4 regions of the Streptomyces sp. NPDC087215 genome follow, and region 2 is predicted to be linked to each of the others. Evidence: riboswitches for the same ligand, from Rfam matches in the RefSeq annotation. Region 2 holds a riboswitch; each other region holds the start of a gene.

What was found. A riboswitch is a leader RNA that binds a small molecule or an ion and turns the genes downstream of it on or off. The one in region 2 is predicted to bind cyclic di-AMP.
Positions count from the first base shown of each region.
Region 1: linked by a shared signal. The riboswitch ahead of ACIO92_RS31265 (transglycosylase family protein) and the one ahead of ACIO92_RS20160 (M23 family metallopeptidase) in region 2 are both predicted to bind cyclic di-AMP.
Region 3: linked by a shared signal. The riboswitch ahead of ACIO92_RS25150 (C40 family peptidase) and the one ahead of ACIO92_RS20160 (M23 family metallopeptidase) in region 2 are both predicted to bind cyclic di-AMP.
Region 4: linked by a shared signal. The riboswitch ahead of ACIO92_RS02675 (peptidoglycan DD-metalloendopeptidase family protein) and the one ahead of ACIO92_RS20160 (M23 family metallopeptidase) in region 2 are both predicted to bind cyclic di-AMP.

Region 1 covers NZ_JBIUZD010000019.1:98,475-105,888, forward strand. The annotation lists gene ACIO92_RS31250 (DUF501 domain-containing protein) at 1-29, opposite strand, end outside; gene ACIO92_RS31255 (septum formation initiator family protein) at 64-534, opposite strand; gene eno (phosphopyruvate hydratase) at 625-1,911, opposite strand; gene ACIO92_RS31265 (transglycosylase family protein) at 2,551-3,276, opposite strand; cyclic di-AMP (ydaO/yuaA leader) riboswitch at 3,280-3,451, opposite strand; gene ACIO92_RS31270 (transglycosylase family protein) at 3,710-4,765, opposite strand; gene ACIO92_RS31275 (cytochrome P450) at 4,873-6,216, opposite strand; gene ACIO92_RS31280 (globin domain-containing protein) at 6,315-7,414, shown strand, end outside.
Region 2 covers NZ_JBIUZD010000007.1:141,432-148,845, reverse strand. The annotation lists gene ACIO92_RS20170 (HPr family phosphocarrier protein) at 142-423, shown strand; gene ACIO92_RS20165 (GntR family transcriptional regulator) at 934-1,617, opposite strand; gene ACIO92_RS20160 (M23 family metallopeptidase) at 1,833-2,603, opposite strand; cyclic di-AMP (ydaO/yuaA leader) riboswitch at 2,616-2,779, opposite strand; gene ACIO92_RS20155 (pitrilysin family protein) at 2,987-4,354, opposite strand; gene ACIO92_RS20150 (pitrilysin family protein) at 4,381-5,727, opposite strand; gene ACIO92_RS20145 (DNA topoisomerase (ATP-hydrolyzing) subunit A) at 5,909-7,414, shown strand, end outside.
Region 3 covers NZ_JBIUZD010000011.1:62,218-69,631, forward strand. The annotation lists gene ACIO92_RS25130 (adenosylmethionine--8-amino-7-oxononanoate transaminase) at 1-1,086, opposite strand, end outside; gene bioB (biotin synthase BioB) at 1,154-2,386, opposite strand; gene ACIO92_RS25140 (8-amino-7-oxononanoate synthase) at 2,530-3,708, shown strand; gene ACIO92_RS25145 (ATP-binding protein) at 3,877-4,314, shown strand; gene ACIO92_RS25150 (C40 family peptidase) at 4,568-5,044, opposite strand; cyclic di-AMP (ydaO/yuaA leader) riboswitch at 5,048-5,255, opposite strand; gene ACIO92_RS25155 (urease subunit gamma) at 5,785-6,087, shown strand; gene ACIO92_RS25160 (urease subunit beta) at 6,100-6,432, shown strand; gene ACIO92_RS25165 (urease subunit alpha) at 6,425-7,414, shown strand, end outside.
Region 4 covers NZ_JBIUZD010000001.1:637,667-645,080, forward strand. The annotation lists gene ACIO92_RS02660 (STM4012 family radical SAM protein) at 1-1,251, shown strand, start outside; gene ACIO92_RS02665 (STM4011 family radical SAM protein) at 1,261-2,121, shown strand; gene ACIO92_RS02670 (SGNH/GDSL hydrolase family protein) at 2,108-2,902, opposite strand; gene ACIO92_RS02675 (peptidoglycan DD-metalloendopeptidase family protein) at 3,056-4,033, opposite strand; cyclic di-AMP (ydaO/yuaA leader) riboswitch at 4,038-4,193, opposite strand; gene ACIO92_RS02680 (tyrosine-protein phosphatase) at 4,588-5,409, shown strand; gene ACIO92_RS02685 (DUF6126 family protein) at 5,524-5,679, opposite strand; gene ACIO92_RS02690 (XRE family transcriptional regulator) at 5,712-6,341, opposite strand; gene ACIO92_RS02695 (aspartate aminotransferase family protein) at 6,466-7,414, opposite strand, start outside.

The DNA.
Region 1 (7,414 bases), on a different contig from region 2:
CGTGCGGTCTGCGGAGGGGGCGTTTCCATGTCTGCCTTGCTCGTGTGTCGCGTGCGGAGGGGGTCAGGGGCGGTCGGCGTGGTCGACGCCGTCCCAGAGGTTGTCGTACCAGGGGCGGTCGGCCGCGCCCTGCTCGGCGCGGGGCCGTCGCTCCGCGTCGGGGTCGTCCACGGTGAAGCCGGTCTCGCCGGGCATCAGGTAGTGCAGGTGCTCGCGGGCGAGGCGGCGGACGTAGGCCGGGTCCTGGAGGCGGGCCTTCTCGTCCCTGAGTTCCTCGACGCGCCGGGCCGCCTCGGCGGCCTTGCGCTGCTGCTCGGCGATCTCGCCCTGCTGGGACACGTAGCTCCGCATCGGGTAGGCGAGCGCCACCACGAGGGAGCAGACGACGAGGGCGAGGAAGGCCGCGCGGCCGGTGAGCCGGGAGCGGCGGGCCTGGCGGCGGGTCTGGGAGCGGTAGACACGGGCGGCGGTCTGCTCGCCGAGCAGCCTGATCCGGGTCGCGGTGGAGAACCGGTCCCGGTTCTTCGCGGCCATGTCGTGTCGCCTCCCCTGTTCACGCGTACGTCCCCGCACACGGTACGGGACCGGGTGCGGGGACGGACGGAACTACCGGGTGCGACTCCGTCAGCCCTTGAAGCGCGGGAAGGCGCTGCGGCCGGCGTAGACGGCGGCGTCGTCGAGGATCTCCTCGATGCGCAGCAGCTGGTTGTACTTGGCGACGCGCTCGGAGCGGGCCGGGGCGCCGGTCTTGATCTGGCCGCAGTTGGTGGCGACGGCGAGGTCGGCGATGGTGACGTCCTCGGTCTCGCCGGAGCGGTGCGACATCATGCACTTGAAGCCGCTGCGCTGGGCCAGCTCGACGGCGTCGAGGGTCTCGGTGAGCGAGCCGATCTGGTTGACCTTGACGAGCAGGGCGTTCGCGGAGCCCTCCTCGATGCCACGGGCCAGGCGCTCGGGGTTGGTGACGAAGAGGTCGTCGCCGACGATCTGGACCTTGGTGCCCAGCTTGTCGGTGAGCACCTTCCAGCCGGCCCAGTCGTCCTCGAAGAGCGGGTCCTCGATGGAGACCAGCGGGTAGGCCGCGACCAGCTCCTCGTAGTACTCGGTCAGCTCGGCGGCGGAGAGGGACTTGCCCTCGAACTCGTACTTGCCGTCGTTGTAGAACTCGGAGGCGGCGACGTCGAGGGCGAGCGCGATGTCCTTGCCGGGGGCGTAACCGGCTTCCTTGATCGCTTCGAGGATCAGGTCCAGCGCGGCACGGTTGGAGTCGAGGTTCGGCGCGAAGCCGCCCTCGTCGCCGAGGCCGGTGGAGAGGCCCTTGCGCTTCAGGACGCCCTTGAGCGTGTGGTAGACCTCGGTGCCCCAGCGGAGGGCCTCGGAGAAGGACTCCGCGCCGATCGGGGCGATCATGAACTCCTGGATGTCGACGTTGGAGTCGGCGTGCGACCCACCGTTGAGGATGTTCATCATCGGAACGGGCAGCAGGTGCGCGTTCGGGCCGCCGAGGTAGCGGAAGAGCGGGAGGTCGCTGGCCTCGGAGGCGGCGTGCGCGACGGCGAGGGAGACGCCGAGGATGGCGTTGGCGCCGAGCGACGACTTGTCCGGGGTGGCGTCCAGGTCGAACATGGCCTGGTCGATCAGGCGCTGCTCGGTGGCGTCGTAGCCGACGAGCTCCGGGCCGATCTGCTCGATCACGGCGAGGACGGCCTTCTCGACGCCCTTGCCCTGGTAGCGGTTGGGGTCACCGTCGCGAAGCTCGAGGGCCTCGAACGCACCGGTGGAGGCTCCGGACGGAACAGCAGCACGGCCGGTGCTGCCGTCGTCGAGGCCGACCTCGACCTCGACGGTGGGGTTGCCTCGGGAGTCCAGGATTTCCCGGGCTACGACGACGTCGATGGACGGCACGAGCATCTCCTTATGGGATGTGACGCTGGATGTGACGCAAGGTCGGCGCAGGGTCGGCTTGGCCTTGCGTCAAGAGCCTAACCGGCTCGGCGGCTCCGGCCAGCCGGGCGCCCGCCCCCTGGGACGAAAAAGGGCCCAAGGACATGCATTCAGGGGCGAAAGACCCCGGATCTACTGGACAGTAACCAAGAAGTCCTCCCGAAACCGCCGGGGAGACCCTTCTCGGGGCGCGAGGAGGGGGCTCCGCCCGTGGGCGGGGAATCCGGGAGGGAAGGGGAGTCCGTACGTGGCGGGACCCCTCCCGGAGCGGGGAGGGAGCGCGTACGCGGCGGGGACCCCGCCCCCGGTGGGGCGACCACTCGTGACGGGGGCCGGGAGAGGGAAGGGGAGTCCCGCCCGTGGCGGCGAGTCCGCCCGCGCCCGTGTCTCCGTCCGTGGCCGCGCCCGTGTCTCCGTCCGTGACCCGCGCCCGCGATCTCCGCGCGGCCCGCGCGTGGAACTCCGCAGGAGGAGAGGAGCGGGAGACCTCGGACGGCGGAAACCCCGGACCGGCGCGCACGGGGGGAGGCGCGCCGGGCCGGGGTGGTCACCGCGGGAGGGTCGTCGGTGCCGTACGGGTCGCGGGACCCGTACGGACCGCCGGGCTCACTTGAGGTGGAGCTGCTGGCCCGGGTAGATCAGGTCGGCGTGGTCGACGACGTCCTTGTTCAGCTCGAAGAGCTTGGCCCAGCCGCCCTTGACGCCGTGCGCCTGGGCGATGCTGCTGAGGGTGTCGCCGGTCACGACCTTGTACTCGCCGTCGCCCTTCTCGACCTTCTTGCCGGTCGGGGTGGTGACGGTCGCCTTCGGCGCGGCCTGCTGCTGCGCGGCCTTCTTCGGGGCCTGGCGCTGCTCGCTGCGGGTCGTCGGCTGCTCGGCCGACCGCTGCTGCGTCGGCTGCTGCTTCGGCTGCTGGGTGACGGTCTTGGGGGCGCTCTCGGCGGCGCCGCCGTCGTAGGAGGCACGGGAGAGGCCCACGCCGCAGCTCGGCCACGCGCCCTTGCCCTGGCCCGCGAGGACCTTCTCGGCGATGGCGATCTGCTGGGACTTCGACGCCTGGTTGGCGGTCGAGGCGTAGGCGGTGCCGCCGTACGCGGCCCAGGTGGAGGCCGCGAACTGGAGGCCGCCGTAGTAGCCGTTGCCCGTGTTGATGGACCAGTTGCCGCCGGACTCGCACTGGGCGACGCGGTCCCACTCGGCGACCGTGGCGGCCGAGGCGGTGCCCGCGGTCATCAGCGGGGCGGCGACGGCGACACCGGTGACGCCGACGAGCGTGACGACCTGGGTGGCCTTGGAGGGACGGCGGTGTTTGCCCTTACCGGAAAACAGCATGGAGATTCTCCTCACCGACGCCTGCGAGGTGAGCTGTCGGGTTCGGGCCAATGAGTTGCCCGGCCGCGTGTCCCAGCACGCGGCTTCACCCCAAGCCGGTCGTCGGCCGTCTCTCAACGGCCGGGTCCGGCACTTACCTTGGGTCCCCCGCTCCTGCCTTCGGCGCTTGCGCGACGACTGTTCCCGACGGCCGACGGCAGGATTCGGCGTTTCGGTCGACGGGGCCCGCGGTGGCGAGCGGTGACGACCGTAGACACAGACCCACCGGAAGTTCAAAGAGGCGAATGACGGACATTCCGACCCTCCTTGCCTTCCGGCGGGGGGTGTTTGCGCAGGTGGGAGGCGACAGGAGCAAAGTTTGCGGGTGTGACACGCCAGTTGGGGCGAAGAGACCCATGTCTCACTTGCCCAGAACCGGACATATGACCCCGAATCACTCCGCCTGTGCGACCGGACTCTCCGTCAGGTCAAGGCTCTGACCAGGGAGGATGAGGTCCGGGTCGGTGCCGACCGTCTTCCGGTTGGCGTCATAGAGCGCGGTCCAGCCTCCGGGCAGCTCGTTCTGCTGCGCGATGTCGGACAGGCTGTCGCCCGCCTTCACCGTGTACGCGCCCGAAGTGCCCTGACTGTCCGTTCCGCCCGAATTCTTGGCGGCGTCGGCCAAGGGCTTCGCCGCGGTCTCCTCGGAGAGGCCGTCACCGGGCGCCGCGTGGCGACCCGTTTCGGCGGAGTCGCCCGGCTTCCCGGTCCCCTCCGGAGCCGCGTCGCCCCGGTGCTTGCCGGACCCCGTCGACGGGGCACCGGTCGTCGGCTCACCGGACGTGCCCGGTGCGACGGACCCGCCGGGCGTGGTGGTGGCGGGATCGGGGGCGCCCGGGGAGACGGGGGCCGTCGGGCCGACCGGCGCGCCCGTCACCGGCGCGCCCGTCGAGGGCGTGGCGGGACTCGTGGGCGCCGAGGTGGCGGTGCGCGCCTCGGCGGTCCGTCCGGCCGCGCCCCGGGCCGCCTCCGCCGCACCGGAGGAGGGCGGACCCGTCGTACGGTTCGACTCGGCGACGGGGCCGCCGGAGGGCTTGGGGAGGTCCGCCGGGCCCGGGTCCACCTTCGGCCGGGCGCCGTCGTTGACGAGTCCCGCGATCGGCGCGCAGGTGGCCCACGCGGTGGAACCCTTGGCGAGGGCCTTCTCGGCCACCGCTATCTGCTGGGCGCGGCTGGCCAGGTCGGGGCTGGGCGCGTAGGCGAGACCGCCGTGCCGCTCCCAGCTGTCCTGGGTGAACTGGAGGCCGCCGTAGAGGCCGTTGCCGAGGTTGGCGCTCCACTGGCCGCCGGACTCGCACTCGGCGACCCGGTCCCAGGTGGCGGCGTCGGCGGCGGACGCCGAGCCGGTGGCGAGCAGGGGCAGCGCCATGGCGGACCCGGTCACCCCCGCGGCGACGACGATGGCGGGGGCCTGACGGGGGCGGCGGTGTCGTCCGTTCCCGGAACGCATAGGAGCGCCTTTCGCGTGACAACTGGGGTGGTCGAACTGAGTTGTCGGGGAACGTAGCCGTATTCGAACGCTCATCACAAGTCGATGCACCCGCGATCACGCGAAGATCACATTTCTGACACCTCGTCAGATCCATGGAGGGGGACGGCCGGGGAGAACTCCACCGGAAGGGTGCGCAGCCCCCGCATGATGAGCCCGCCGCGCCACCGCAGTTCGGCCGGATCGGCGGCGAGCCGCAGGTCCGGGAGGCGGGTCAGCAGGGTCGCCAGGGCCGTCTGCCCTTCGAGCCGGGCGAGCGGCGCGCCCAGGCAGTAGTGGATGCCGTGCCCGTATCCGAGGTGCTGGTTGTCGCGCCGGGCGAGGTCGAGGACGTCCGGCCCGTCGAAGCGCTCGGGGTCCCGGTCGGCGGCGGCGAGGACCACGAGCACCGGGTCGCCCGCCGGGATCTCCTGCCCGCCGATCGTCAGCGGGCGGGTCGCGTACCGCCAGGTGGCCATCTCCACCGGCCCGTCGTACCGCAGCAGTTCCTCGATCCCGGTCTCCAGGAGTCCGGTCTCCCCGGCGGCGATCGAGTCCTGGAGCCGGGCGCGCTGCTCCGGATGCCGGAGCAGCGCGTACAGTCCGTTGCCCACCAGATTGACGGTGGTCTCGAAGCCGGCGAAGAGCAGGATGAAGGCCATCGCGGCGGCCTCGTTCTCGGTGAGGTGCTCGCCGTGGTCGGAGGCCCGGATGAGACCCGAGATGAGGTCGTCCCCGGGCTCCTCGCGCTTGCGGTGGATCAGCTCCGCGAGATAGCCGCGCATCTTCTTCACCGACCGCGCGACCCCGCCGCGCGGCCCGCCGCCGTGCCGGATCATCATCCCGGCCCAGTCCCGGAAGTCGTCCTGGTCCTCCTCGGGCACCCCGAGCAGGTCGCAGATGGCGTAGATGGGCAGCGGGAAGGCGAACTCGTGGATGAGGTCCGCGCTCCCCCGCTCCACGAAGGAGTCGATGAGCCGGTCGGTCAGCTCCTGCACGCGCGGGGCGAACTCCGCGACCCGGCGGGGGGTGAACGCCTTCGAGACGAGCCTGCGCAGCCGGGTGTGGTCCGGCGGATCGATGTTGAGCAGATGGGTCATCAGCTCGGCCTTGCGCTCGCCCGGGATGCCCGTCTTCCCCTTCGCGTGCGGGGACTCGGCGTGGTGCGCCGGGTTCTTGGAGAGCCGCTGGTCCGCGAGGGCCTGCCGGGCGTCGGCGTACCGGGTCACCAGCCAGGCCTCGACCCCGCTCGGGAGGGTCGTGCGGTGCACCGGCTCGTGCGTCCTGAGCCAGGCGTACGCGGGATAGGGATCGCTGGCGAACTCCCAGGTGAAGAGCTCGGGCGCGGGCCCGGAGACGGGACACGACGAGGCGCCGGGGACTTCTCCGGGGGCGGGGCGGGAGGCGGGTGCTGGGCCGGGGGTGGTGCTCACCCCCCGACCGTACAGGCAGGTTCCGCCGGATCCGGGTGTGGAGATTCCGTGAGGACGGGCCGGACGGGTGCCCTACATTCCTGACAGTGGACCCTCAGATGCTCAGGAGCACGTTCGCGGTCGTCGAGAGACGGGCCGAGCACGCCGTCACCTACTTCTACGCGCATCTCTTCCGGCAGGAGCCGTCCCTGCGCGAGCTGTTCCCCGGGGACATGCGGCCCCAGCGCGACCGGCTCTTCGCCGCGCTCACCCATCTGGTGGACCGTCTGGAGGACCCGGACCTCCCCGTGTACCTGGGGCGCCTGGGCCGCGACCACCGCAGGTTCCTCGCCACCCCCGCCCTCTACGCCTCGGTCGGCACCAGCCTGCTCGCCGCGTTCGCGCACGTGGCGGGAGCCGCCTGGACCACGGAGGCCGAGAAGGCCTGGACGGAGGCGTACGCGCACCTGGCCGAGCTGATGCTGGCGGGCGCCGACGAGGCCGTGGCGGCGGGCGAGCCCGCCTGGTGGGACGCGGACGTCGTCCGGCACGAGCGGTACGGCCCCGACCTGGCCGTCCTCACCCTGCGGCCCCGGCGGCCCCTGCCCTTCCTGCCCGGCCAGTACGTCAGCGTCGCCTCGCCCCGCGTCCCCCGCGTCTGGCGCACCTACTCCCTCGCCGACGCGCCCCGCCCGGACGGCACCGTGGAACTGCACGTGAGCCGGGTCCCCGGTGGGGTGATGAGCACGGCGCTCGTGCACGGCACGGCGCCCGGCGGGGTGCTGCGGCTCGGGCCGCCCGACGGCGACCTCGTCGCCCGGACGGAACCGGGCGGACAGCGCGCCTACATCTGCGCGGGCACCGGCTGGGCGCCGGTGAAGGCCCTCCTTTCGGAGGCGGTCGAGCGCGAACCGGCCCTGATGGGAAGGCTGTTCGTCGTGGCGCGCGCGAAGGAGCACCTGTACGGGCGCCGGGACGTGGAGCGGCTGGCCGCCCGGCTCGACGGGCTGAGCGTCACCTACATCACCTCCGCGCCCGGCCACCCCAAGGACCAGGCGACCGAGCGGCTCGTCCAGTCCCTCCGGTCCTGCGTCCACTGGTCCGCGCACGACGTGTACCTCGCCGGGCCGCCCGGCTTCATCACGGAGGTCGTCGAGGTCCTCGTGGAGCTGGGCACCGCTCCCGACCGCATCCACCACGACACCCTGCCGCCGGTCAG
Region 2 (7,414 bases):
GCCGTGCAAGGTGGGGAACGTGCCGGGCACCCCGCGAAGGGCCGAAAGACCGGTCCGATCCGGGCCCAAGGTCGGTGCGCGCGCGGAACAACCCGTGAGAGACTGGTCTAGACAACCGCTTGAGACTTGAAGGGCAACACCATGGCTGAGCGCCGCGTCAACGTCGGCTGGGCCGAGGGCCTGCACGCCCGCCCCGCGTCCATCTTCGTCCGTGCCGCCACGGCTTCCGGCGTTCCGGTGACGATCGCCAAGTCCGACGGCAGCCCCGTGAACGCCGCCTCCATGCTCGCGGTGCTCGGTCTGGGCGCGCAGGGCGGCGAGGAGGTCGTCCTGGCGTCCGAGGCCGAGGGCGCCGAGGCCGCGCTCGAGCGCCTGGCGAAGCTGGTCGCCGAGGGTCTGGACGAGCTCCCCGAGACCGTCTGACCCGGGGCGGCACTCCGTACGACGAGAGGCCGTGCCCGCCGGAGATCCGGTGGGCACGGCCTCTCGCGTCGTCCCTGTCCCCCGTGTCGTCCCTGTCCCCCGTGTCGTCCCTGCGCCTCCCGCCCGGTCCGGCCTCTCGCACTGCCGGGCTCACATGCCGCCCGGCCCTCGTACTGTCCGGCTCTCACTGTCCGGCCCACGCTGTCCGACTCTCGCGTCGTACGCCTCCGGCTCCGGCTCCGTCCGGGATCTCGTCCCACGCTCCACGGGCGCCCGCCCGGCCCGCGGAGGCTCCGGGAGAGCGTCGGCCGTCCCCGGCGGACGGCGGACGGAAAAGACGGCGCCGGGCGCCACGAGATCCGGCGGGTCGAACAGTGCGGGCGAAACTCGAAACGCCGGACAGCGCACCCGGAACACGGCAGACCGAACGCTCCGGGCGAACCCGCCCGGCCAATCCCCGGCACGAAATTCCCCGGACGGAATTCCTCTCCCTTTTGTAGGGCGCCCGCGTTAATTCCGGGCACTCGCCGTGTTGACGGCATGTTGCGAAACCCTCACGCGCCCCCGGTCCGGCCGCTTGAGCCGGTGCAGCGGACGCGAGCGCTCCGCGTGCAGGGCCGTCAGCGTCCGCGCCCGCTCGGCGTCTCCGCGCGCCACCGCGTCCACGATCGCGCCGTACGCGTCCCAGGCCTCCACCGGCCGCTCCGGCCCGTCGACCAGGTACATCCAGGCGATCTTGTGCCGGAGCTGGGTCAGCAGCGTCGTCAGCGGCGGACTCCCGGAAGCCTGTGCGAGCGTCTCGTGGAACCAGCCCCCCAGCGCGCGCAGATCCTCGACCTGGCCGTGCGCGGCCCGCTCCCGCCCCAGCCTCACCAGCCCCCTGAGGACCTTGAGATGGGCCTCCGTGCGCCGCTGGGCGGCCCGTGCGGCCCCCAGCGGTTCGAGGAGCGCCCGCATGTCGAGCAGATCGGCGGCCTCCCGCTCGGTGGGCTCGGCGACCTGCGCGCCCGCGTGTCTGCGGGTGACGACGAAGCCCTCCGACTCCAGGGTGCGCAGGGCTTCGCGGACCGGGACGCGGGAGACCCCGTAACGGCGGGCGAGCTGGTCCTCGGTGAGCCGGCTCCCCCGCCCGAAGACCCCGGAAACGATGTCGTCCCGGATCGCCGTGCACACCGAGTGCGCGGGAATGCGCATGTCCGACCTCCGCCTTGGTCGCTTCGAGACAATTCGAGCGGCGCTTTTCTCGCGCACTCTCCGCGACTCTATTGCAGTACGCCGGAATTTCCGATGCCCCACCGGAACATGCCGACCGGAACGGCCATGGGAAAAGCCCCGGCTCTGTACGAGCCGGGGCTTTTGCGACGTGCGGTCCGCGCCGCGTCCTGGCGGTCGCGGCGCGGACGCCCGGGTCAGACCTGGACGCCTCGGGCGCGCAGATACGAGACCGGGCTGATGTCGGAGCCGTAGTCGGCGCTGGTGCGCGCCTCGAAGTGCAGGTGGGGGCCGGTCGAGTTGCCGGACGAGCCGGAGACGCCGATCCGCTGGCCCGGCTCGACGGTCTGGCCGATGTGGACGCCGATGGAGGACAGGTGGCCGTACTGGGTGTACGTGCCGTCGTGCATCCGGATGACGATGTTGTTGCCGTACGCGCCGCCCCAGCCCGCCTCGACGACGGTGCCGGAGCCGACGGAGACGACCGTGCTGCCGTAGGCGGCGTGGAAGTCGATGCCGGAGTGGCTGCCGGAGGACCACAGGGAGCCGCCGGTCTTGTAGCCGGTCGACACGTAGGTCCCGGCGACGGGGAGCTGGAAGGAGGCCAGACGGCGTCGCTCGGCGTCGCGGGCGGCGCGCTCCTCGGCCTCGCGGATCTCCTTGGCGCGGGCCTCGGCCTTGCGCTTCGCCTCGGCCTGCGCCTTCGCCTTGGCGACGGCTTCGAAGGCCTGCCGCTCCTGGGCGGCCGCCTGGGCGTTGAGGCGGTCCACGAGGGACTCCTCGGTGATCACCCGGGTGAGGCCGGTGTCCTCGGGGGAACGGGGCTCCGCGTCGGCGGCGAGCGCCGGGGAGGCGAGGGTTCCGATGACGCCGGTGGTGGCGAGCGTCGCCGCTCCGGCGAAGCCCGCGCCGCGGCGCGCCGTCCGGCTCGGAGCACGGTGCTTCCCGGTGGCACGGGTGAACGCCATGAAGTGGCTGGTCCTTTCCTTCCTTCTCGCCTACCGGGTTAGCTGACGGGTTCGGAGCAGGAAGGTCTCCTACGGGCCCCTCCGCACGGCGAAGGCGTCCGATTCACCCCAGGGACTACGTATGGGTCCCCGGCTCCCCAGGCTCGCGCCTGACGGGGACTCGGCGATGACTGTCCGATGCCGCGGGTGCGGCGGGTGCAACTGACGAACAGCCGCACCGACGCTATGCGGATCGCCTGTCGATCACCAACTGGACGCGATTTTTGTAAGACTTACCACAGGGCATACAGTCATTCTTTCCGTCAATACGGACAAAAAGAGAACCCCGACGGGCGGTGCCGTCGGGGTTCTCCCTGCCGGATCGGGGGTGGAGCGGGCCTGAATCAGCCCGTCACGACCGTCACTTCACCGATGCCGAGCGCCCGTACGGGCTCCGCGATCACCGCCGCGTCACCCACCAGCACGGTGACGAGCCGGTCCACCGGGAAGGCGCTGACCACGGCGGCCGTCGCCTCGACGGTGCCGGTCTCGGCGAGCCGCGCGTACAACTGGGCCTGGTAGTCGTCCGGGAGGTGCTGCTCGACCTGGTCGGCGAGCGTCCCGGCGACCGAGGCGGCCGTCTCGTACCGGAGCGGCGCCACCCCCACCAGGTTCTGCACGGCCGTCTCGCGCTCCGCGTCGGTGAGCCCCTCGGCGGCCAGCGTCCGCAGCACCTTCCACAGGTCTTCGAGGGCCGGACCGGTGTTGGGGGTGTCCACGGAACCGCTGATGCCGAGCATCGAGGCGCCGTTGCCCCCCGCGTCGGAACGGAGCACCTGCCCGAAGGCCCGCACGCCGTACGTGTAGCCCTTCTCCTCGCGCAGGACCCGGTCGAGCCGCGAGGTGAGCGTGCCACCGAGGCAGTACGCGCCCAGGACCTGCGCGGGCCAGACACGCGCGTGCCGGTCGGGGCCGATCCGGCCGATCAGCAACTGGGTCTGGACGGCGCCGGGACGGTCGACGACGACGACCCGTCCGGTGTCGTCGGCGGTGATCGGCGGCATCGGCAGCGGCTCCGCCCGCTCGCCGGTCCAGGCGCCCAGCGTCTCGGCGAGGACCTTGTCCAGGTCGATGCCCGTCAGGTCGCCGACGACCACGGCGGTGGCGGTGGCGGGCCGGACGTGCGCCTCGTAGAAGGCGCGGACCGCGGCGGCGTCGATCCCCTCGACGGTCTCCTCGGTGCCCTGGCGCGGCCGGGACAGCCGGGACTCGGCCGGGAACAGCTCCTTGGAGAGCTGCTTCGCGGCGCGGCGGCCCGGGTTGGCCGACTCGTGCGGGATCTCGTCCAGCCGGTTGCGCACCAGCCGCTCGACCTCGGTGTCCAGGAACGCCGGGGCGATCAGCGCCTCGGCGAGCAGCCCGAGCGCCTTGGACAGCCGGGAGACGGGAACCTCCAGGGAGACCCGTACGCCCGGGTGGTCCGCGTGCGCGTCGAGCGTGGCGCCGCAGCGCTCCAGCTCGGCCGCGAACTCCTCGGCGCCGTGCTGGTCCGTGCCCTCGGAGAGCGCGCGGGCCATGATGGTCGCGACGCCGTCGAGACCGGCCGGCTCGGCGTCCAGCGGGGCGGGCAGGAAGACCTCCACAGCCACCACCTGCTGGCCGGGACGGTGACTGGTGAGCAGCGTCAGACCGTTGTCCAGGGTGCTGCGGTCCGGGGCCGGGAAGGCCCAGGGCCGGGCCACGCCGGGGGCGGGCCGGGGGTGGAAGTCCATGCTCGTCAAAGACGCGGCAGCGTCGGTCACTGGTCCGCCCCCTCTTCCTCGTCGCTGTCGCTCTGTTCGGTCGCCAGGGGCTCGTAGACGAGCACCGCGCGGTTGTCGGGGCGCAGGGCGGCCGCGGCGGCGGCCCGGACCTCCTCGGCCGTGACGTCGAGGACGCGGTCCACCGCCGTCAGGGCGAGCTGCGGGTCGCCGAAGAGCACCGCGAAGCGGCACAGTTCGTCGGCACGGCCCGCGACGGTGCCGAGCCGGTCCAGCCACTCGCGCTCCAACTGGGCCTGGGCGCGCTCCATCTCCTCGGGCGTCGGACCCTCGGCGGCGAACCGGGCCAGCTCCTCGTCGACGGCCGCCTCGATCCGGGGGACCTCGACGCCCCCGGAGGTCTTGACGTCCAGCCAGCCGAGGGAGGGAGCACCGGCGAGCCGCAGCAGACCGAAGCCCGCGGCGACGGCCGTGCGGTCGCGGCGGACCAGCCGGTTGTGCAGCCGCGAGGACTCGCCGCCGCCGAGCACGGTCAGCGCCAGGTCGGCCGCGTCGCACGCGCGCGTGCCGTCGTGCGGCAGCCGGTAGGCGGCCATCAGCGCGCGCGCCGGGACCTCCTCCTCGACGACCTCGCGCAGCTGCCCGCCGATGACCTCGGGCAGCGAACCGTCGCGCGGCGGCCGCTTGCCGTCGTGGGACGGGATCGAGCCGAAGTACTTCTCGATCCAGGCGAGGGTCTGCTCCGGGTCGATGTCTCCGACCACGGACAGCACCGCGTTGTTCGGGGCGTAGTACGTGCGGAAGAAGTTCCGCGCGTCCTCCAGGGTGGCCGCGTCGAGGTCCTCCATGGAACCGATCGGCGTGTGGTGGTAGGGGTGGCCCTCCGGGTACGCGAGGGCGACCAGCTTCTCGAAGGCCGTGCCGTACGGCACGTTGTCGTAGCGCTGGCGGCGCTCGTTCTTGACGACGTCCCGCTGGTTCTCCATGGACTCGTCGTCCAGGGCGGCGAGCAGCGAGCCCATGCGGTCGGCCTCCAGCCAGAGCGCGAGCTCCAGCTGGTGGGTGGGCATGGTCTCGAAGTAGTTGGTGCGCTCGAAGCTCGTCGTGCCGTTGAGCGAACCGCCCGCGCCCTGCACCAGCTCGAAGTGCCCGTTGCCGTGGACCTGCTTCGAGCCCTGGAACATGAGGTGCTCGAAGAGGTGGGCGAGGCCCGTGCGGCCCTCGACCTCGTGGCGCGAGCCGACGTCGTACCAGAGGCAGACCGCGGCGACCGGGGTCAGGTGGTCCTCGGACAGCACCACGCGCAGACCGTTCGGCAGCCGGTGCTCGGTCGCCGTCAGCCCGCCGGAGCCGGCCTCGGCCGTGGCCGTGTGACCCATGGGCATGTACGTCCCTTCGATCGCGATGTGAAAAGGTCCTGCCACTGTATGCAAGCGCGCCGACACCTGGCGAAGTTCCCGCCCGTTCGAGATGTCCCTCGTCCGGGTCGCGGTCGGCGTTGTCGGTGGCACGGTCCACAATGGTCCGCGTCAGATCAACCTTGTTGGTGAAGGAGCCGCAGCCGCGATGGCCCGCCGCAGCACGAAGACACCGCCGCCGGACGACGCGTTCGAGGAGCGAATCCTCGACATCGACGTCGTCGACGAGATGCAGGGCTCCTTCCTCGAGTACGCGTACTCGGTGATCTACTCGCGCGCCCTGCCCGACGCCCGCGACGGCATGAAGCCCGTTCAGCGCCGCATCGTGTTCCAGATGAACGAGATGGGGCTCAGGCCCGAGCGCGGCTTCGTCAAGTGCGCCCGGGTCGTCGGCGAGGTGATGGGCAAGCTGCATCCGCACGGCGACGCCTCCATCTACGACGCCATGGTCCGCATGGCACAGCCGTTCTCCATGCGGCTGCCCCTCGTCGACGGCCACGGGAACTTCGGTTCCCTCGGCAACGACGACCCGCCGGCCGCCATGCGGTACACCGAGTCGCGGATGGCGCCCGCCGCACTCCTGATGACCGAGTCCATCGACGAGGACACGGTCGACTTCAGCCCGAACTACGACGGACAGGAGCGGGAGCCGGTCGCCCTGCCCGCCGCCTATCCGAACCTGCTGGTCAACGGCGCTTCGGGAATCGCGGTCGGCATGGCGACGAACATGCCCCCGCACAACCTCGGCGAGGTCGTCGCCGCCGCCCGCCACCTGATCCGCCACCCCGGTGCCGACCTGGAGACGCTGATGCGTTTCGTGCCCGGCCCCGACCTGCCGACCGGAGGCCGGATCGTCGGCCTGTCCGGCATCAAGGACGCGTACGAGACGGGCCGCGGGACCTTCAAGATCCGCGCCACGACCAGCGTGGAGACCGTCACGGCGCGCCGCAAGGGCATCGTCGTGACCGAGCTGCCCTTCACGGTCGGCCCCGAGAAGGTCATCTCCAAGATCAAGGACCTGGTCGGCTCCAAGAGGCTCCAGGGCATCGCGGACGTCAAGGACCTGACCGACCGCACCCACGGCCTGCGTCTCGTCATCGAGATCAAGAACGGCTTCGTGCCCGAGGCCGTCCTCGAACAGCTCTACAAGCTGACGCCGATGGAGGAGTCCTTCGGCATCAACAACGTGGCGCTGGTCGACGGACAGCCCCTCACCCTCGGCCTCAAGGAACTCCTGGAGGTCTATCTCGACCACCGCTTCGAGGTGGTCCGGCGGCGCTCCGAGTTCCGTCGCGGCAAGAAGCGCGACCGGCTCCACCTGGTGGAGGGCCTGCTCGTCGCGCTCCTCGACATCGACGAGGTCATCCGGCTGATCCGGGACAGCGAGAACTCGGCGCAGGCCAAGGAGCGCCTGATGGAGCGCTTCTCGCTGAGCGAGATCCAGACGCAGTACATCCTGGACACCCCGCTGCGCCGTCTCACCAAGTTCGACCGCGTCGAGCTGGAGTCCGAGCGCGACCGGCTCAACGGCGAGATCGACGAGCTGACCGGGATCCTGGACTCGGACGCGGAGCTGCGCAAGCTGGTCTCGGCGGAACTGGCCTCGGTCACCAAGAAGTTCGCCACGGACCGGCGCACGGTCCTGCTCGAATCG
Region 3 (7,414 bases), on a different contig from region 2:
GGTCGCCGCCGCCATGTCGACCGGACGGTCGAGCTGGACGACGCCGATCGCGCCCAGCACCCGTACCTCCCGCACCCCGGGGAGCGCGGCGGCGGGCGCCAGGCCCTCCCGCAGCCCGGCCTCGATCCGCTCGACCTCGCCCGCCCAGTCCTGGGAGAGGAGCAGGTCGATCGAGGCGAGGGCCACGGCGGACGCCAGCGGGTTGCCCATGAAGGTCGGCCCGTGGGCCAGTACGGGCACCTCGCCCCGGGAGATCCCGTCGGCGACCCGGCCGGTGCAGAGCGTCGCCGCCATCGACAGGTATCCGCCGGTCAGTGCCTTGCCCAGGCACATCACATCGGGGGAGATCCCGGCCTGACCGGCGGCGAAGAGCGTGCCGGTGCGGCCGAACCCGGTGGCGATCTCGTCGAGGACGAGGAGCACGTCGTGCGCGTCGCAGGCCTCGCGCAGCACCCGCAGGTAGTCGGGGTGGTGGAAGCGCATCCCGCCCGCGCCCTGCACCACCGGCTCCACGATCACGGCGGCGAGTTCCCCCGCGTGCCGGGCTATGCCCTCCCGCAGCCGCTGGGCGTACTCCTCCTCGTACGCGGCGGGCGGGGCGTCCAGGAACACCTGCGGCTGGAGCACGCCGGTCCACAGCTCGTGCATCCCGCCCTCCGGGTCGCACACCGACATGGGCTGCCAGGTGTCGCCGTGGTAGCCGCCGCGCCAGGTGAGCAGCCGGTGCTTCTCGGGCCGTCCGAGCGAACGCCAGTACTGCAGGCACATCTTGACGGCGACCTCGACCGAGACGGAGCCCGAGTCGCTGAGGAAGACGTGCCGCAGCGGCTCGGGGGTGATCTCGACGAGCCGGGCGGCGAGCCGGACGGCGGGCTCGTGGGTGAGTCCGCCGAACATGACGTGGCTCATCCGGCCGAGCTGGGCGTGGGCCGCCGCGTTGAGCACCGGGTGGTTGTAGCCGTGGACGGCCGACCACCAGGAGGCCATGCCGTCGATCAGCTCGTCGTGCCCCTCGGCGGGTTCGGCGAGCCGCAGGCGCACCCCGGACGCGGACGCCACGACCAGCGGGTCCGTACGGCCCGGCATGGGACCGTAGGGGTGCCAGACGTGGGCCCGGTCCAGGGCGACGAGTTCGTCGTTGCGCACGGTGGTCCTAGGCGTTGGGGGCGAGGTCGGTGCCCGCGCCCCGGCGGCGCACGGCGACCAGGTCGGTCCTGGCCTCGTTCGGCGAAGGCGCCTCCGGCGCGGTGTGTCCGCCGCAGGGGCCGCAGCCGCCGCCCGCCCGCGCGTGCCCGCCGCAGCCGTCCGCCGCCGCGCCGTCCGCCGGGCCGCAGCCGGACGCGGTGGTCCCGCAGCCGCCCCCGGCCGCCGCGAGCGCGTCCGCGCGGTGCTCCGGCAGCGTGGTCGTGCCCGCGCCCTCCACCTCGAAGCCCGCGTCCGCGATCATGTCCAGGTCGGTCTGCCCGGCCTGGCCCTCGCTGGTCAGGTAGTCGCCGAGGAAGATCGAGTTCGCGATGTGCAGGGCCAGCGGCTGCATCGAACGCAGGTGCACCTCACGGCCGCCCGCGATCCGCACCTCGACGTCGGGGCAGACGAACCGGACCATCGCCAGGATGCGCAGACAGCGCTGCGGGGTGAGGTTCCACTCCTTGGCGAGGGGGGTGCCCTCGAAGGGGATGAGGAAGTTGACCGGTACGGAGTCCGAGTCCAGCTCGCGGAGCGCGTACACGACGTCGACCAGGTCCTCGTCGCTCTCGCCCATGCCCGCGATCAGCCCCGAGCAGGCGGAGAGCCCGGCGGAGTGCGCCTTGCGGACGGTGTCCACCCGGTCCGCGTAGGTGTGGGTGGAGGTGATCTTCCCGTACGTCCCCTCGGAGGTGTTGAGGTTGTGGTTGTACGCGTCGGCGCCCGCCTCCCGCAGCCGCTCCGCCTGCCCGTCCGAGAGCAGTCCGAGGCAGGCGCACACCTCGACGCCCTCGTTGCCCTCCTTGATGGCCTCGATGGTCCTGCCGACCCGCTCGACGTCCCGGTCGGTCGGACCACGGCCGCTCGCCACCAGACACACCCGCTTGGCGCCGCCCGCGACACCCGCGGCCGCGGCCCGGGACGCCTCGTCCGGCTTCAGCCAGGTGTACTTGAGGATCCCGGCCTCGGAGCCGAGCCGCTGCGAGCAGTACGAGCAGTCCTCGGGGCACAGTCCGGACTTCAGGTTCACCAGGTAGTTGAGCTTCACCCGGCGCCCGAACCACTGGCGGCGCACCTTGCCCGCGGCGGCCACCACATCGAGCAGTTCGTCGTCCGAGGTCGCCAGGACGGCGAGCGCTTCCCCACGGGTCGGCAGCTCGCGCCGCAGCCCCTTCTCCACCAGCGTGTTCAGCAGGTCCATAACCGTTGATCCTGTCCTACCGCCCGCCTCCGGGCCAAGGAGGAACCGAACAAACGGCCCCGAAGGAGGTGTGTGGATGACCACATCCCCACCCCGGCTTCCGTTGGCTAGGGTCTGTGCGCTGCCTACAAAAGGAACGCCGTATGTCACAGGCCGACGGGACCCGGGCCGCGGGCCCGCGCCGCACCGCGTTCGACTGGACCGACGCCGAGGCGCGCCGCCGTGCCGACGCCGGTCTCGTCCGGGTGCTGCGGCCCCGCGCCGCCGACTCCGACCTCCTGGACCTGGCGGGCAACGACTACCTGGGCCTGACCCGACGGCCCGAGGTGACCGGAGCGGCGGCCGAGGCGGCGAGCCGCTGGGGCGCGGGCTCCACCGGTTCCCGGCTCGTCACCGGGACCACCCGGCTGCACGCCCGGCTGGAACGCGAACTCGCCGATTTCTGCGGCTTCGAGGCCGCCCTCGTCTTCTCCTCCGGCTACACCGCGAACCTGGCCGCGCTCACCGCGCTGGGCGGCCGGGACGCCCTGATCGTCTCCGACGCCTCCAACCACGCCTCGATCGTGGACGGCTGCCGTCTGGCGCGCGCCGAGACCGCCGTCGTCCCGCACGCCGACCCGGAGGCCGTGCGCAAGACCCTCGACGCGCATCCGGGGCGGCGGGCCCTGGTCGTCAGCGACTCCGTGTTCTCCGTCGACGGCGACCGGGCCCCGCTGTCCGCGCTCGCCGCCGCCTGCCGCGCGCACGGCGCCGGTCTGGTCGTGGACGACGCCCACGGCCTCGGCGTCCTCGGCGACGGCGGTCGGGGGGCCCTGCACGGGGCCGGGCTCGCGGGCGACGAGGACGTGGTGGCCACCGTCACCCTGTCGAAGTCCCTCGGCAGTCAGGGCGGCGCGGTCCTCGGCCCGGCCCGGGTGGTCGAGCACCTGGTCAACGCGGCCCGCACCTTCATCTTCGACACCGGTCTCGCCCCGGCCGCCGCCGGGGGCGCGCTGGCGGCCCTGCGTCTGCTGGCGGCCGAGCCGGGTCTCGCGGAGCGGACCCGTACGGTTGCCACCACCCTGCACCGGCTCCTCACCGGGGCGGGTCTGACGGCCGCCCGGCCCGACGCGGCCGTGGTCTCGGTGCGCGCCCCCTCCCCGGAGGCGGCGCTGCGCTGGGCGGCGGACTGCCGGGAGCGGGGGCTCGCGGTCGGCTGTTTCCGGCCGCCCTCCGTGCCCGACGGGGTCTCGCGGCTACGGCTCACGGCCCGCGCGGATCTGACGGACGAGCGGATCGCGTACGCGGTGGAAACGATCCTGCGGACGGCTCCGGCCGGCTGACCCGGCGGACGGCGGCCCGGTGCGTCCCGGGGCCTTCGCGTTCACCGCTTCGGGCGACAGATGGGGACATATCTTGGGAGAACGCCTCCCGGCGCGGCCCGATCGGTGGCAGTCTGACGCGCAGTGCGATCCGGGGCAGCGGCCCCGGCGGAAAGGGACGGCGTCGCCATGGCAGACCAGCAGGAAGCATCCGTCACTCTGCCGAGCGAACCCGCCTCGGTGTCCACGGCCCGGCGGTTCGTGGCGGAGGTTCTCGGCTGCTGGGGCCTGGACGACGCCACGGAGACCGCGGACGCGATCCGGATCGTCGTCTCCGAGCTGGCCACCAACGCCGTGCTGCACACCCTCGGCCAGTCGCCCACCTTCACGGTGGACCTCAGGCTCGACCGGGAGGAGCAGCTGCACATCGGTGTCACCGACAGTCATCCGAGGCTGCCGCGCCGTCTGCCCGCCGCGGTCCAGCAGGACAACGGCAGGGGCATGGTCATCGTCAGGGCCCTCGCGGCGGAGGCCGGCGGGCGTCTCTCCGTGACCCCGATCGAGGAGGGCGGCAAGACGGTCCGGATCTCCCTCCCGTGGACCCCCGCCCCGCTGGCCAGCCGCTGACGGACCCGCGTGGGGCGGGTCCGTCGTCGTGACCCGGGCCGATGCCGTCGTCGCGGGCCCGAGAGGGGCCCCGGAGGCGGCTTCCGCGGGGGACGCGCGGTCGCCGGGACCGTACCGCCAGGGGTCGGCCCGGGTCCGTGCGGGATGCGGCGGCGCCACCGCACCCCGCACGGACCGGCGCCGTCCGTTCCGCCTGATCAGTTCACGGACCGGCCCCGGGTCAGTTCACGGACCGGCCGTCGGTTCCGCCGGGTCAGCGGACGCGGCCGTAGTAGATCTTGGACGACCAGATCTTGTCGAGCTTCACCCAGGACCCCGTCTTGGGCGAGTGCCAGATCTTGCCGCTCCCGGCGTAGATGCCCACGTGGTAGACCCTTCCGCCGGAGTGGAAGAAGACCAGGTCCCCCTTCTGCCGTGAGGCGGCGGAGACGCGTGTGGTTCTGTTGTACTGCTGCTGCGCGGTGCGGGGCAGCGACTTGCCCGCCTTCTGGTACGCGTAGAGCGTCAGACCGGAGCAGTCGAACCTGGAGGGTCCGGCGCTCCCGTACCGGTACGGTGCTCCCTTCTTGGACGCGGCGACGCTCAGTGCCTTGTTCGCGTAGTTCGTCGCTGCCTGGGCCTCCGGCGCCGCACCCGGTGCGAGCAGCGTGCCGCCGACGGCGGCGAGAGTGAGAGCCGAGACGGCTCCGACCCGGGACAGCAGGGACGGGACGTGCATCTGCGCAGTCATGCGCAACCCTTCGTCAGCCGCCTGTGAAGGATGACCTGTCGGGTTCGGGCAGGCGAAGATGCCCGGCCGCGGTTGCGGCTTCACCCCAAGGGGCGGCCCCGCTGTGGGAAACAGCGCGTACGCCCCGTAAAAATCGGGTCCTCCACTCCTGCCGGTCCAATCCTGTCGACCAGACGTCCGGGACAGCGGCAGGACTCGGCGTCCGCCCGGACCGCCCCGCCGCGGCGGCGGGGGCTTGTCGTCGACAGGGATCTTGACTCACACCAGGGGTGAAATCCGAGTGGAAACGGCGATATGTGAGGCTCCTCACGACTGATCCGTTCGGGTGGACAGGAGGGTTTCGTGATCATCGGAGGTACCCCCGGCGAGCCCCGCACCAGCGATGGAACGTTCGATTCCGCCAGATGAGTACATCGATGGCGCAAGTTGACCGGTCTGAATATCGACTCGTCGACTACTCCGAACGAGGGAGGGATTCTGCGACACGTGTCGGCCGTCCGGCCCTCGACACGACACGGCCGGATGTCGATCCGTCAGGGGAGGGTCCGGCTCCGTATGTACCGTCGTCGGTCCGATGATCATGTGATCGCAAAGGCGTAGTTAACCAGCCGGAAAAACTTCCGCCCTAACGTGCAATGTCTGCCGGTGTACCGCGCTCCAGCATTCAACAAGGTGTTGAAGCTCGGTAGGGTCCGCAGCTGTCCGGGTCCCGTCCCGGCGGACGACTGTGAGGTGGAAGTGTGCAATTGAGCCCGCACGAGCAGGAACGCCTGCTCATCCATGTGGCCGCCGACGTGGCCGAGAAGCGCAGGGCACGCGGTGTGCGACTCAACCACCCCGAGGTCGTCGCGCTGATCACCGCTCATGTCCTCGAAGGCGCCAGGGACGGCCGCACGGTCGCCGAACTGATGGCCTCCGGACGCCAGGTGCTCACCCGCGACGAGGTCATGGAGGGCGTCCCCGAGATGATCCACGACGTCCAGGTCGAGGCCACCTTCCCGGACGGCACCAAGCTCGTCACCGTCCACGACCCCATCGTCTGAACGGACGCGCCGATGATCCCCGGAGAGATCCTGTACGCGGACGGCCCCGTCCCCCTCAACGAGGGGCGCCCCGTCACGCGTCTGACCGTGCTCAACGCCGCCGACCGGCCCGTCCAGGTCGGCTCCCACTACCACTTCGCCGAGGTCAACCCCGGACTCGAGTTCGACCGTGCCGCCGCGCGCGGACAGCGGCTGCACATCGCCGCCGGAACCGCCGTCCGCTTCGAACCCGGCATCCCCGTCGAGGTCGAACTCGTTCCCCTCACCGGCCGCCGGATCGTCCCCGGTCTGCGCGGCGAGACCGCGGGTCCCCTGGACGCGAACGAAGAGGACTCCCGTGCCTGATCTGCACCGCGCCGTCTACGCCGACCTGTTCGGCCCCACCACCGGCGACCGCCTCCGGCTCGCCGACACCGACCTCTTCGTGGAGATCGAGGAGGACCGCAGCGGAGGCCCCGGCCGGGCCGGGGACGAAGCCGTCTTCGGCGGCGGCAAGGTCATCCGAGAGTCGATGGGCCAGGCCCGCACCACCCGCGCCGAGGGGGCCCCCGACACCGTCATCACCGGGGCCGTGGTCATCGACCACTGGGGGATCGTCAAGGCCGACATCGGCATCAGGGACGGCCGGATCGTCGCCCTCGGCAAGGCCGGCAACCCCGACACCATGGACGGCGTCCACCCCGGCCTGGTGATCGGCCCCGAGACCGAGGTCATCGTCGGCAACGGCCGCATCGTCACCGCGGGCGCCGTCGACACCCATGTCCACTTCATCTCCCCGACCGTGGTCGAGCAGGCCCTCGCCACCGGCGTCACCACGCTCGTCGGCGGCGGTACCGGCCCCGCCGAGGGCACCAAGGCCACCACCATCACCCCCGGCCCCTGGCACATGGCCCGGATGTTCGAGGCCCTGGACACCTTCCCCGTCAACATCGGTCTGCTCGGCAAGGGCAACACCATGTCCCGGGAGGCCATGCACTCCCAACTGCGCGGCGGAGCGCTCGGGTTCAAGATCCACGAGGACTGGGGCGCCACCCCCGCCGTCATCGACGCCTGCCTCGGCGTCTGCGAGGAGACGGGCGCCCAGCTCGCCATCCACACCGACACCCTGAACGAGGCGGGCTTCGTCGGCGACACCCTCGCCGCCGTCGCCGGGCGCACCATCCACGCCTACCACACCGAGGGCGCGGGCGGCGGCCACGCCCCCGACATCATCACCGTGGTCTCGGAGCCGAACGTCCTGCCGAGCTCCACCAATCCGACCCGGCCGCACACCGTCAACACCATCGAGGAACACCTCGACATGCTGATGGTCTGCCACCACCTCAAC
Region 4 (7,414 bases), on a different contig from region 2:
GCCGCGCTCTGGGCGGACGAACCGAAGGACGCGCTCTCCCTCTACGCGCACATACCGTTCTGCGAGGTCCGCTGCGGGTTCTGCAACCTCTTCACCCGTATCGGCGCCCCGGACGAGCTGACCACCCGCTACCTCGACGCGCTCGACCGCCAGGCCACGGCGGTGCGCGAGGCCCTCGGGGACGGATCCCCGGTGCGGTTCGCCACGGCCGCCTTCGGCGGCGGCACGCCGACCTTCCTCACCGCCGCCGAGCTGGAGCGGCTCTGCGACGTGGCGGAGAAGCGCATGGGGGCCGATCTGCGGGCGATACCCCTGTCCGTGGAGACCTCGCCCTCGACGGCGACCGCCGACCGGCTCGCGGTCCTCGCCGAGCGGGGCGCGACCCGGCTCAGCATCGGAGTGCAGAGCTTCGTGGAGGCCGAGGCGCGGGCGGCGGTCCGGCCGCAGCGCCGCGCCGACGTGGAGGCGGCGCTCGGCCGCATCCGGGACACCGGTGTGCCGGTGCTGAACATCGACCTGATCTACGGGATCGACGGGCAGACGGAGCGGAGCTGGCGCGCCTCGCTGGACGCGGCCCTCGCCTGGGAGCCGGAGGAGCTGTACCTGTATCCCCTGTACGTCCGTCCGCTGACCGGGCTCGGCCGGCTCTCGGCGGCCGAGCGCGGGGCCGCCGACCTGGAGTGGGACGCGCACCGGCTGCGCCTGTACCGGTACGGCCGCGACCACCTCCTGGCACGGGGGTACGCGCAGGTGTCGATGCGGATGTTCCGGCGGGCGGACTCGGCGCCGTCGGGCCCCGACGACCACGCCTGCCAGACCGACGGGATGATCGGTCTGGGCTGCGGGGCCAGGTCGTACACCTCGGAGCTCCACTACTCCTTCGACTACGCGGTGGACATGCGGGAGATCCGCTCGATCATCGACGTCTACACGGGGACGGCGGACTTCTCGCGCGCGGAGGTCGGCAGACGGGTGGACGCCGGGGAGGCCCGTCGCCGTCATCTGCTGCAGTCGCTGCTCCAGGCCGCGGGGATGCCGGTGACGGGGTACGAGGAGCGGTTCGGTTCCTCGCCGTTCGCGGACTTCCCCGGGGAGCTGGCCCGGTTCGAGGCGCTGGGCTGGCTGGACGCGGGGGCGCCCGAGGGGCTGCTGCGGCTGTCGCCGGAGGGGCTGGCGCACTCCGACGGACTCGGCCCGGAGCTGTTCTCCCCCGCCGTGCGGGCGGCGATGGCCGCGTACGAGCCGAAGTAGGAGGATTCCGTGGACCTGACCCTGCTCTACCGGGGGCCGCTCGCCTCCTGCGACTTCGACTGTCCGTACTGCCCCTTCGCCAAGCGCCGGGACAGCCGGGAGCTGCTGCGCGCGGACCGGGCGGCGCTCGACCGGTTCACCGGGTGGGCGGCCGACCGGGCCGAGGACCGGCTGCGCGTGCTGTTCACCCCGTGGGGCGAGGGCCTGGTCCGGTCCTGGTACCGGCGGGCGCTGGTCGATCTGTCCCGGCTCGCGCACATCGAGCGGGTGGCGATCCAGACCAATCTGAGCTGCCGGACCGACTGGTTGGCCGAGGCGGACCGGGAGAGCGTGGCGCTGTGGTGCACGTACCACCCGGGGCAGACCCCGTACGAGCGGTTCCTCGGCAAGTGCGGGGAGCTGGTGGACCTCGGGGTCAGGTTCAGCGTCGGGGTGGTCGGGCTGCCCGAGCACCTGGAGCACGCGCGGCGGCTGCGGGAGGCGCTGCCGCCGCACGTGTACCTGTGGGTGAACGCGGCCGAGGGGCACGCGTACACCGACGCGGAGGCCGCGCGGTGGACGGAGCTCGACCCCCTCTTCCCGTACAGCAGGCATCCTCACCGGTCGGCAGGACTGCCCTGCCGCACCGGGGAGTCGGTGATCTCGGTGGACGGCGAGGGCACGGTCCGGCGCTGTCACTTCGTCCGCGCCGAGCTGGGGAACCTGTACGACGGTTCGTACCGTGCGGCCCTGCGGCCCCGCGCCTGCCCCCTCGCCGTCTGCGACTGCCACATCGGCTACGTCCATCTGGAGACGCTGCCGCTGTACGACGTGTTCGCCGGTGGGGTCCTGGAGCGCGTCCCCGCCTCGGTGCCGCTCAGAGGGGCATGAGGTCCGGACGCTTGGCCTCGACGTGGTCGCCGGAGCTCTCGCCGCGCAGCCTGCGCCCGATCCACGGTACGAGGTACTCCCTCGCCCAGTGGATGTCGTCGCGCCGCACTTCGAGCGTGCCGCGCGGCGGGACCGGCGGCCAGGACTGGTCCGGGTCGGCGGGCACCGGAAGACCGAGGACCTGGGCGGCGCGCAGCGCGACCCGGGTGTGGCCCTCGGCCGAGAGGTGCAACCGGTCGTCGTCCCAGGCGCGCCGGTCCTGCACGGACCGCAGCGACCACAGGTCGAGGACCGGGCAGTCGTAGCGGTCGGCGATGGACCGGACATGGGCGGTGTACGTGGCGATCTTGCCGCGCAGGTGCTTGAGCACGGGGACGTCACGGGTGTCGAAGCCGGTGGTCACCATGACGGTGCCGACGGCGGAGGTCAGGTCGGCGACGGCGCGCTCGAAGCGCTCGGCGACGTCGTCGGGGTCCGTGCCGGGGCGGATGATGTCGTTGCCACCGGCGCAGAAGGTCACCAGGTCGGGGGCGAGTTCCCTCGCCCGGGGAACCTGTTCCGCCACGATCTGGTCGAGGAGGCGCCCGCGTACGGCCAGGTTGGCGTAGCGGAAGGCCTCGTGCTCCGGCAGCTGGTCGGCGAGCAGTACCGCGAAGCGGTCCGCCCAGCCGAGGTACGTCCCGTCGGGTCCGGGGTCTCCGACGCCCTCGGTGAAGCTGTCACCGATCGCCGCGTACGACCCGAATGCGTTCTTGTCTGTTGATCTCGAATCGTCTGCCACGGGTGGACATCCTTCCCTTTCGGATGTGACCTACGCGACCGTAAGGAGGGGTTGACGCCGGGTGACATATGACACCGATAAAGAAATTGCCAAGCCGGAATACGCCGGAGGCCCGGCACGCACGGGTGCCGGGCCTTCGGTGGGGCGGGTGCGTCAGACGGAGACGCCGTGCTGGCGGAGGTAGGCCAGCGGATCGACGTCGGAGCCGTAGCCCGGCGAGGTCCGGATCTCGAAGTGGAGGTGGGGTCCGGTGGAATTGCCGGTGGAGCCGGAGAGGCCGATCTGCTGTCCGCCGGAGACCGCCTGGCCCGCCGAGACGGCGAGCGAGGAGAGGTGGGCGTACTGCGAGTAGTTGCCGTCGGCGTGCTGGATGACGACCTCGTTGCCGTAGGAGCCGCTCCAGCCCGCCGAGACGACCGTGCCCGCGCCGACGGCGCGGACGGTGGTGCCGGAGGAGGCGATGAAGTCGACACCGGTGTGGTAACCGGAGGACCACATGGAGCCGGAGGCGCGGTACGGGGTGGAGAAGCCGCCGCTGACGGGCTTGACCCAGCCGGAGGAGGAGGCCGAGGAGCCGGAGGACTGCGTCGTGGACGAGCCGGAGTCCGGGGTGGTGGCCTGGGCGGCCGGGCGCTCGGAGCTCCGGGTGGTGTGCGTGGAGTCGCCGGAGTCCTGGGCGGCGGGGGCCTTGCGCTCGGTCTTCGGGGCGGCCGTGGCGGGGCTCTTCGGGGCGGCGGCGGGAGCGGTGCTCCTGGCGCCGAGGGTGAGCTTCATGCCGGGCAGGATGAACGAGGGGTTCTCGCCGACGACCTGGCGGTTGTCCGCGTAGAGCCGCTGCCAGCCACCGGTGAGGTGGTGCTCGGCGGCGATCTTCGAGAGGTGGTCGCCAGGGACGACGGCGTACGTCCTCGGCGCGGCCGGGGCCGCGACCGGCGCCGCGGCGGGCGCCTTGGCCTGGGCGGCGACGGTGACGGTCCGCGCGGGGGCGGCCGGGGCCGTCTGCTCGGCGGCGTGGGCACCGGTGGCGCCGAGGAGCGGGAGGGCGACGACGGCGCCTCCCGTACCGGCGGCGGCGATGCCCCGGGTGAGGGAGTTGTTCCTGGGACGGCGGTGCTTACCCTTCGCGGGCATGGCGAATTCCTCTCCGGCGCCTGCGAGGTGAGCTGTCGGGTTCGGACGGGAGATGTCCGGCCGCGCTCTCGCGCGACTTCACCCCGAGCCGTCCTGCGTCGCGGGACCGGCGTACTTCCTGGGTCCCCCGCTCCTGCCACGCATGGGATGAGTGGAATTCCGGACGGTGGCAGGATTCGGCGGTCCGACCGGATTGACGGTGACGCTAGACGAGCGTTTCGGCGCGAACAAGCCGATGCTTTATCAGTTCGGCGTCCGCTCGCTCCCGGGCCCGGAATTCCGGTCACCCTGCGTGGATGACACTTCTTCGACTCCCTTTTTCCGTAAGGCGATTGCGTCGCGGCCCCGGGCACGATCCGTCACTTCTATGACGCTGCTCACGCTCCGATTCCCATCTCATCTGCAATCAGGGCGTGTTATCCGGAAGGTGTGAATACGGACAGATCGCCCATTCCTAGCCAGGGGGGTGCGCCCCGTTCGTCCTGCCTGGATGATTGGCTCTTGGAATCGGCCCCGTGCCGTACCCCCGAACGCCGAATTCTCCAGGAGCATCCGTGACGCAGCAGCTGCCGCAGGTCCCGCCCGCCGAAGCGAACGAGCCCGAGCTGGCCGAGGTCCGCAACTTCCGGGACGTGGGCGGCCTGCCGACGACGGACGGGCGCGCGGTGCGCCCCGGCCGTCTGTTCCGCAGCGGCCACCTCGCCCACGCGACCGAGGAGGACGCCGCCTTCCTCGCCTCGCTGGACCTGCACACCGTCTTCGACTTCCGCAACCAGGCCGACGTGCGCATCGAGGGGGCGGACGTCGAGCTTCCGGGCGTGCGCAACGTGAACATACCCCTGAACGACCCGGCCGAGGGCAAGGAGTTCTGGCGGCTGGTGCGGGACGGGGACATAGCCCAGCTGCGGGAGATCCTCGGTGGGGACAAGGCCGCCGACCGGATGGCCGATTCCTATCGGAAGATGGTGGTCGAGCGCACCGCCGACCACAGCCGCATCCTGCACGCGCTCGCGGAGAACAGCGTCCCCGCCCTGATGCACTGCGCGGCGGGCAAGGACCGCGCCGGGCTCTCGATCGCGATCACCCTGCTCGCCCTCGGGGTCGAGCGCTCGGCGATCGAGGCCGACTACGTGAAGTCGAACGACCCGCACCGCCGCTACAAGGTGAGCCGCAGCTCCACCGCGTCCGACGCCATGTCGCCCGAGGTGATGGAGCTGCTGAGCCCGCTGTTCGACGCGCGGGTGGAGTATCTGCGGGGCGCCTTCGAGACGATCGAGGAGACCTGGGGCTCGGTGGACACCTACCTCGCCGAGGGCCTCAAGCTGACCCCGGAGACCCTCGGGCGGCTGCGGGAGCGTCTGCTCACCGAGGTCTGAGCCGGACCGTCCGGGCCGCGCCGATCTCTGCGGAGCGCGGCCCCGGCGAACCCGTACGGGGTCCGGTCTCACCGCCCGCCCGCGCGTCGGGCCCACCGCCCCTCGCCGTCCGCGCTACTGGTTCTGCCCGCCCAGCATGAAGAGCAGATACAGGAAGCCGGCGAAGAGGTGGCCCGCCACCAGGTACGCGAAGAGGCGGAGCACCAGGCCCTTGGGGAACTTGCCCTCACCGCGCTCCTCGCCGGTGACCGGTGCGTGCTTCTCGGACATGTCGAACCTTTCGGAGGAAGGGTCAGGCGGGGTCAGCGACGGTGCGGAGTTCCGTCGCCGAGGCACAGCTCGGCGACGGGGCTCTGCATCAGGGTGTGGACGAAGAGCAGCTCGGCCCCGCTGGAGGTCGCGGCGCCGATGCGGTGCGGGGTGAGCGAGTCGAAGTGCGCGCTGTCCCCGGGATCGAGGACGTGGACGGCTTCGCCGAGCGCGAGCCGCACCCGGCCCTCCAGGACGTGGATCCACTCCTCACCGGGGTGGACCCGCACGATGTCCGCCCGGGTGGCGTACGGCACGTGGACCCGCAGGCACTGGAGGGCGCGCCCGGCGCTGCCCGCCTGCCGGTAGATCCAGCCGTCCGCCTCGACGGGCTCGGAACGTCCGGCGCGGACCACGGGGTCCCGTTCGGGGGGTGTCTCCCCCAGCAGCTCGGAGACCGTCGTACCGTAGATGCGGGAGAGGGCGAGGAGCATGGGCAGCGAGGGCTGCCGGTTGCCCGTCTCCAGCCGCGAGAGATGGGCGGGCGAGAGACCGGCGCGCTGGGCGGCGGTCTCCAGGGTCAGTCCCCGGCGTCGGCGCAGGCCCCGCAGCTGCGGGGCGACGTCCGGCAGGACGTCGGGAACGGCGGGGGCCGGGGTGCTGTCCCCGGGGACGTGGTCCATGTGTCCATTCCGCCAGGATCGTGCCTCTGAGGCAAGTTTCTTGCCTCAGAGGCAAAAGTCCGGAGCGGTACGAGCCCGGCGCGGAGCGGTACGGCCCCGGTGCCGGGCTGGCGGACTCGGCAGGTCAGCGCTGGGCGACCGCCTGCTTGACCAGTGTCCTCCCGAAGTCCCACATCAGCCCGCCGCCGCCGTGGGCGTCGTCCATGACCGCCGTGAAGGCGGTGACGAACCGGTCCACGTCCGCCTCGTCGATGACCAGCGGCGGAATCAGTTTGATCACCTCCAGACGGTCCCCGGAGACCTGGGTGAGGATGTGGTGGCGCTGGAGCAGCGGGACGACGACCATCTGGGCGAAGAGACCCTTGCGGGCCGCCTGGAGCATCGTCCAGCGCCCGCGCAGCCCCAGTGAGGACGGACGGCCGAACTCGATCCCGATCATCAGACCGCGCCCGCGGATCTCGTGCAGCAGCTCGTACCGGGGCACCAGCTCCTTGAGCCGTCCGGAGAGCAGGTCGCCGATCCGGCGCGCGTGGGCGACCGTGCCCTCGTTCTCCATGACCGAGAGGACGGCGAGCCCGGCGGTCATGGCCTGCGCGTTCGAACCGAAGCTCGCCGAGTGGACCAGGACCCGGTCCATCGACGAGTAGACCTTCTTGAAGATCCAGTCCTTGCCGAGGGTGGCGCCGACCGGCACATAGCCGCCGGAGAGCGCCTTGGCGACACAGACCAGGTCCGGCTCGACGCCCTCCTCGTGCTGATAGGCGTAGAAGTCGCCGGTCCGGCCGAGACCGGTCTGCACCTCGTCGGCGACGAGCAGGGCCCCGTGCCGGTGCAGCAGCTCCTGGGCCGCCCGCAGGAAGCCGGGCGGGGACTCCTGGACGCCCTTGCCCTGGACGGGCTCGACGACGAAGGCGGCCACGTCGCCCTCGCGCAGCTCCCGCTCCAGCGCGTCGAGGTCGCCCAGCTCGATCGCGGTGTCGGGCAGCAGCGGGGCGAAGCCGTCCCGGAAGCCCCTCTCTCCGTTGACGGAGAGGGAGCCGACGGTGAGCCCGTGGAAGGCGTGGGAGCAGTGC